DNA from 3 places in the Sporosarcina sp. G11-34 genome. Region 1 is predicted to be linked to each of the others. Evidence: riboswitches for the same ligand, from Rfam matches in the RefSeq annotation. Region 1 holds a riboswitch; each other region holds the start of a gene.
The links. A riboswitch is a leader RNA that binds a small molecule or an ion and turns the genes downstream of it on or off. The one in region 1 is predicted to bind S-adenosylmethionine.

Region 1 (2,267 bases):
AAGTTTTCGATTATGAATCGTTTCGTTCGAATTTCAAAATATTTGTTGACGACGAATTAATCGCATTCGATTCCCTTCATTTTTCACCGAAAGAAGTAGACCTAAGCGGTGTTGGTGTTCTCGAAGGTGCAATGTATGTTGGATCTGTTTGGCTCGTAGCACCGAATGTAGCTGAAGTGGATATCCGTGCAATTCAAGAAACGTTGCGAGTGGGCGATGGGTTGCAGGCAGGAATGACACGGCTTGAGGGCAATGCGATCCATTGTAGGTGGCTTGGCCGCGATCAGTGGGCGTTGCAGCAAGAAATGAAACGGGTGTATGCGTTGCTAGCAGAGATGGTTTAAAACAGGACACCTCGGTGTCCTGTTTTGTTGTTTTAATTAATTATGAAAAAGTAAGGAGCATACAAAATGAATGAAACTAGACCGATGAGTCATTCACGTACAATTCAAACGCATCTCGTATTGCCACCAGATACGAATCACTTACAAACAATTTTTGGAGGAAAAGTTCTATCGTATATTGATGAAATTGCAGCCATTACGGCGATGAAACATTCAAAGACGGCTGTCGTCACAGCGTCAATTGATTCTGTCGATTTTCTTTCATCTGCACGTGTCGGGGATGTATTGGAACTCGAAGCAATTGTAACATCGACGGGTCGTTCATCGATGGAAGTATTCGTTTCGGTTCATTCTGTGAACCTTTTAACAGGGGATACGAAATTGACAACGGAGTCATTCCTTACAATGGTTGCTATGGACGAACACAATAAATCGACTCCTGTTCCCGGAATTTATCCGGAAACAGAAAAGGAAACAAGTTTGTACGAAACAGGTCCAGAACGCCGAGCGCATCGGAAATTACGAAGCGAGATGAGACACTAAGTGATTGAACAAGGTGTAATTATTAAGTAGTATATTTGAAACATTCAATACTTTCTCTATTGACTTTTAATTTAGATGCATGTAAGGTAATGATTAACAACTGAATACGTAACTTTCTTATCCAGAGAGATGGAGGGACTGGCCCTATGATATCTCAGCAACAGACTTTTTAAGTACTGTGCTAATTCCAGAAGCTTAAGTGTCATGCTTAAGACTTGGAGATGAGAAGAGCAAATAGCGATTATGCCAAAACCTCTTCTTAACTTACAGAAGAGGTTTTTCTATTTGTTACTTTATCTGGAAAGCGAAGTTGCCTCAGAAATAAAAACAGAGAGAAGGAATTTATAATGACAAACAAAACGACTACTTTAACGAAAGCACCATTCAGAGCGGATCACGTAGGAAGTTTACTACGACCAGATAACTTGCACCAAGCACGTAAAGAATTTAAAGAAGGTACAGTGACTGCAGAACAATTACGTGAAGTGGAAACGAAGGAAATTAAACGAATTGTCGATAAGCAAATTGAAGTAGGATTAGAATTGGTCACGGACGGTGAATTCAGACGGACATGGTGGCATCTAGATTTCCTAGAGCATTTGAATGGATTTGAAGGGTTTGTACCTGAGACTGGATACGTATTTGAAGGCGTTGAAACAGAGCGGTATAACGTTCGTAACAGTGGGAAAATTTCATTTAACCCGGAGCATCCGTTCATTAAAGACTTTATCGAGTTTAACGAAATTGTTGGTGGCCGTGCGGTTGCGAAACAAACAATTCCAAGTCCGAACCAACTATTCAATATCGGTATTCGTGACGAGAATATATACCCAGACATCGAGGAATACGCAAATGACATTATTCAAGCGTATAAGGATGCGCTAAACGCATTTTACGATGCGGGAGTCCGTTACTTACAATTGGATGACGTCTATATCGCTGGACTTTCTGCTCCGGATATCCCATTCAATGACGGGGCCTGTTCAAGAGACCAACTTATTGATCTAGCACTTCGTGTCATTAACGGCGTCCTAGAAGGAAAACCGGAAGATCTAGTTGTGACAACGCACTTATGCCGCGGCAACTACCAATCGACATGGGCGTTTGAAGGAAGCTATGAACTAATTGCACCAACATTACTCGCAAAAGAAAAAGTGGATGGCTTCTTCTTGGAATATGATGATGAGCGTTCAGGAGACTTTAAACCATTGGAACATGTTCCGAATGGCGGAGCAAAAGTGATTCTTGGCGTTGTTACTTCGAAAAATGGAGAAATAGAAGACAAAGAAGCGATTAAGGCACGCATTCAAGAAGCTGCAAAACATGTACCGCATGACCAATTATGCCTAAGCCCGCAATGTGGATTCGCTTCTACACATC
Region 2 (2,267 bases), on a different contig from region 1:
AAAGTACTTGAAGTGAACGAAGAGCTAGAAGATAGCCCTGAATTCGTTAACGAATCTCCGTTTGGACAAGCTTGGATGATCGTTGTTGAACCATCTGACGTGTCTGAAATTGATACACTTATGACAGCTGAAGAATATGACAAAATGACAATCGAATAATTGTTGTAATGAGCGCCGGCGCTGTTTCGGCGTTTTTTACATTCCAAATGTAACGAACGCTAACCAAGGAGGACTCGTCGTGCCAGAACAAAGAGTGATAATTGTAGAAGGTAAATCAGATCGAAAGAGAATCTTAAGAATCCTGGCAGAACACGTGAAAGTAATTTGTACAAATGGTACCATTAGTTCGTATCAACTTGAAGAAATGCTCACACCCTATGAAGGATGGGAGATGTTTGTTTTTGTCGATGCCGATGAAGATGGTGAAAAACTAAGAAAATTATTCAAAAGGGAATACCCTTTGGCGATTCATATATATACTGAGAAAGTATACCGGGAAGTTGAGACGACACCTGATAGTGTTTTGGCGGCCGTCCTCTCAGCGGCACATATTGAGGTCCACTCTAAATTTTTGAAGTAAAGAAGGTTGAATTTATGGAAACATGGACACGAAAAGAATGGGAAACGGCTAGTATCAACTATGAAAAATCTTTGTATTATTTATATACCCCGATGTGCGGGACATGTGCAGTAGCATCTAAGATGATGACTGTTATTGATGCGATGAAGCCGGATTTACCTATTGGAAAAGCGGATTTGAATTATCTTGGGGACCTTGCGGTGGATTATGAAATTGAAAGTGTCCCGTGTCTGCTCATTATGAAAGATGGCGTGCTGCAGGAAAAAGTGTATGCGTTCCAATCAGTACCTGATCTTCTGATGAAAATAAATTGACATACTTTATAAGCCTATGGTAAGTTGTTACTAAGATTGAATTGAATATGTTAACTCTTATTGAGAGAGGCGGAGGGAAGTGCCCTATGAAGCCCGGCAACCATCACAATTGTGAAGTGGTGCCAAATCACCCACAGCGAATGCTATGGAAGATGAGAGATTGGACAAACGTAAATAACTAACTACTAACGTGAACCCTTTCTGCTCTTCTGCGGAAAGGTTTTTTTATTTTTATAGGAGTGGAAAATAGATGATTCGTTTAGCAAATGTAAAAAAACAATTTGGCCTTGGCGCAATAAGTATTGCAGCGGTAGATGATGTATCACTAGACATAACAAAGGGCGAAATATTTGGAGTCATCGGGTATAGTGGAGCCGGTAAAAGTACGTTAATCCGACTATTAAACGGTCTTGAGATGCCGACCTCCGGAACAATAGCGATTGGCGGTTTAGAAATTTCGTCGATGACCGGAAAAGAGTTAAGGGAAGCGCGCCAAAAAGTAACTATGATATTCCAACACTTCAACTTGCTTTGGTCGAGAACAGTGAAAGAAAATATTGCATTTCCGCTTGAAATTGCCAATGTACCGAAAAGTGAACGAGAACGAAAAGTGGCTGAACTTATAGAGATAGTAGGCTTAAGTGGTCGTGAAAACGCGTATCCATCGGAATTGTCGGGTGGACAAAAACAACGCGTAGGCATTGCTCGTGCGCTGGCAAACGATCCCGAAGTCTTATTATGTGATGAAGCAACCTCAGCGTTGGATCCAGAAACAACGGATTCTATTTTAGATTTACTGACGGGTATTAATGAACGACTCGGCTTAACAATTGTGCTCATTACGCATGAAATGCATGTCATTCGGAAGATTTGCCACCGGGTAGCGGTAATGGAAGCGGGTAAAGTTGTTGAGATGGGAAATGTTCTGGATGTATTCCAGTCACCGCAAGAACCAATTACGAAACGGTTTGTTTCTCAAATTACGGAACCTGTGGAAGCGAAACAGGCGATCACGCACATTATTGAAGAATATCCAAATGGTAAACTTATAAAGTTAGTGTTTGTAGGAGAACGAACGGAACAACCAGTACTTGCAAGCCTCATTCGTAAATTTGATGTTGAGATAAACATTGTGCAAGGAAATATATCACATACACATGGCGGCGCATACGGGACGCTTATTCTTCATTTAAATGGTGAAGCCCCGATTGTACAAGAAGCAATCCATTTTCTAAACGAAGAAGACGTACGAACAGAGGTGATCAGCAATGATTGAAAATCTATTTCCAAACGTCGATTGGGCTAAGATGTGGAATGCGACAGTAGAGACTATATATATGACGGCGATTTCGACTCTACTTACATTCATTATT
Region 3 (2,267 bases), on a different contig from region 1:
GGATTAATGGATCCATAAGCTGTTCAAACCATTTGAAATAGCCTACGATCGAACCCAATACGAGCGCTGCGAAAGTCCCAGCAAAAAAACCGATAAATACTCGAAAAAAAGTAATTCCGATATGTCCCCAAAGTGTTCCTTCTTCAGCCATTTCTAGAATTTTTCGAAAAATAGTTGTAGGAGCGGGAAATACATAGGAATCTATCAAGCCAAAACGTGCCGTCGCTTCCCATACGACTAAAAGAACGATTGGTAATATCCATCCGAGTGCAAGACCTCTAAATTTATTTAAGTCTGCACGTGATTTACTAGACTCTTCACTTTTCTCTATCGAAAATTCGTTTGTTTTAGTGTTGACCGTCATACAATTCGCCCCCTATTTTGTTACGATTACTTTTTTCGCAAATCGATCAATAATTAATTCATTCACTAATTCCTCGATATCTGTATCGCTTTTAATAACATTTTCTGACTTCAGGACAGCGCCGGCCTCTTCCAGTGCCTCAATTTGTTTATCTCCGGGAATAGGATTAGAAAAATCATTCCGCTCGATGCCCTTCTTAGCCACTTCCAACTTCATATCCGCCTCTTTTGCTAATATTTCAGCAGCTTCATTTGGATTTTCTATAACCCATTTCCGCGCTTTCTCATATACCTCGATTACTTTTTCAACAACTTCCGGATTCTGTTCCGCAAATTCCGATCGTACATTCAATGTGCCATACGTATTTTTATCATGATCTCGTAAGAATAAGTTCGCCCCAGAGTCAACTTCAACTCTTGCCATATGTGGATCCAGACCAGCCCACGCATCGACTTGGCCAGTTAACAAAGCATTTGCACCATCCGCATGTTGTAAGTTCACAATTTCCAAGTCCTTCGATGACAGACCTACTTCTTGAAGTGAGCGTAAAAGGAAAATATATGGATCCGTCCCTAAAGTTGCAGCAACTTTCTTTCCTTTCAAGTCTTCAACTGATTTTATCGGTGAATCTTCCGTCGTTACAAGTGCAGTCCATTCTGGTTTCGAATAAATATATACAGACTCGATTGGAGATCCATTTGACTTTGCAATCAATGCTGCTGCCCCCGCGGTAGATCCAAAATCGACGCTTTTAGAATTTAAAAACTCCAGTGCCTTATTGCTTCCTTGGCTAAGAACCCATTCAACCTCGATGCCTTCTTTTTCAAAAGCTTCTTCTGCCCATCCGAACTCCTTTAGAGCTAAACTCGTAGGCGAGTAATAGGCATAATCCAGAACTACCTTTTTTAAATTATTCTTCTCTTCCCCTTGTGCATTTGAACAAGCCGTCATGATGAACGACGCGCCTACAATTAATAAAACAAATGTAATAATCTTCTTCATTCTAATTTCCCCCTAATAATAAGTTTTAATAAATTTGTCCTTCAAATTCTCAAACTACACTTTACCTATTCGTTCACTTGGTTTTATACTATGAAAACTCTTCTTTTTACAATTTGGATATATAAAAAGCCCCCTTCAATTAAGAAGAGGGCAGAAAATCCTCCTCTTATCTTCCAGATCCAATTGAATCTGTAGGATTTAGCACCTTTGCAGAAAAATATCCTGTTGGTTGCCGGGCTTCATAGGGCCTATTCCCTCCGCCGCTCTTGATAAGAGTACTATTTAATTTTGAATGTACAGTTTTTTCAATTAGTTAGATCATTAGGAATTATCATATACTATATTCATACATATTGTCAAATACTTTTTTCAATTTCTTTATCAAATGACTCACTTTTTCTTTTTCGTTTTGAAGTTTTCAGATGATTCGTCATCCATTTCTAATTTTCCAATAATTCTTTTTAGTTGTTTGTTTAGTAGCTCTACTTCTATACTCATCGCATTATTCTCTGATTGTTCTTTTTTCAATTCATCAATTTGACTTTGTAATTTTCCTATTTCTTGTTCCTGCTGTTTATCGGAAATTCGACCCTCTTCTATTGCAATTGCACCTCCAATAGTTTGTAAAGCATCCCCAAATGTAGATATCGCAGCACCCAAAAGTCCTATTTTAGCACCATAATCCTGTGAACTATCTTTATTTTGTAATCCTTCACCGGATAATGGATAGTTTCCCCTCAAAGTCATCGCTCCTTGATCATTTTATCCAAAGAATACTTTTTCTTTTTAATTATTATATGCAGAAAGGAATGGGGAAGGACCTTACCAATTAAGATTTAGCGGAGCGTTTTCATACCTTGAATCTTTAAGCTAGTCCTCTATTTTTGAAAGCATTAATTTC

Region 2: it holds a riboswitch for S-adenosylmethionine, as region 1 does, so the genes downstream of both, KSU66_RS18650 (methionine ABC transporter ATP-binding protein) here and KSU66_RS11480 (5-methyltetrahydropteroyltriglutamate--homocysteine S-methyltransferase) in region 1, are expected to answer to the same signal.
Region 3: it holds a riboswitch for S-adenosylmethionine, as region 1 does, so the genes downstream of both, KSU66_RS05165 (aliphatic sulfonate ABC transporter substrate-binding protein) here and KSU66_RS11480 (5-methyltetrahydropteroyltriglutamate--homocysteine S-methyltransferase) in region 1, are expected to answer to the same signal.

The regions. Positions count from the first base shown of each region.
Region 1 covers NZ_JAHNZW010000007.1:85,145-87,411, forward strand. The annotation lists gene KSU66_RS11470 (urease accessory protein UreD) at 1-344, shown strand, start outside; gene KSU66_RS11475 (acyl-CoA thioesterase) at 411-887, shown strand; SAM riboswitch class I at 1,002-1,115, shown strand; gene KSU66_RS11480 (5-methyltetrahydropteroyltriglutamate--homocysteine S-methyltransferase) at 1,235-2,267, shown strand, end outside.
Region 2 covers NZ_JAHNZW010000017.1:46,724-48,990, reverse strand. The annotation lists gene gcvH (glycine cleavage system protein GcvH) at 1-159, shown strand, start outside; gene KSU66_RS18660 (toprim domain-containing protein) at 239-580, shown strand; gene KSU66_RS18655 (thioredoxin family protein) at 595-894, shown strand; SAM riboswitch class I at 949-1,053, shown strand; gene KSU66_RS18650 (methionine ABC transporter ATP-binding protein) at 1,145-2,170, shown strand; gene KSU66_RS18645 (methionine ABC transporter permease) at 2,163-2,267, shown strand, end outside.
Region 3 covers NZ_JAHNZW010000003.1:193,156-195,422, reverse strand. The annotation lists gene KSU66_RS05170 (ABC transporter permease) at 1-364, opposite strand, end outside; gene KSU66_RS05165 (aliphatic sulfonate ABC transporter substrate-binding protein) at 377-1,366, opposite strand; SAM riboswitch class I at 1,530-1,642, opposite strand; gene KSU66_RS05160 (hypothetical protein) at 1,757-2,107, opposite strand.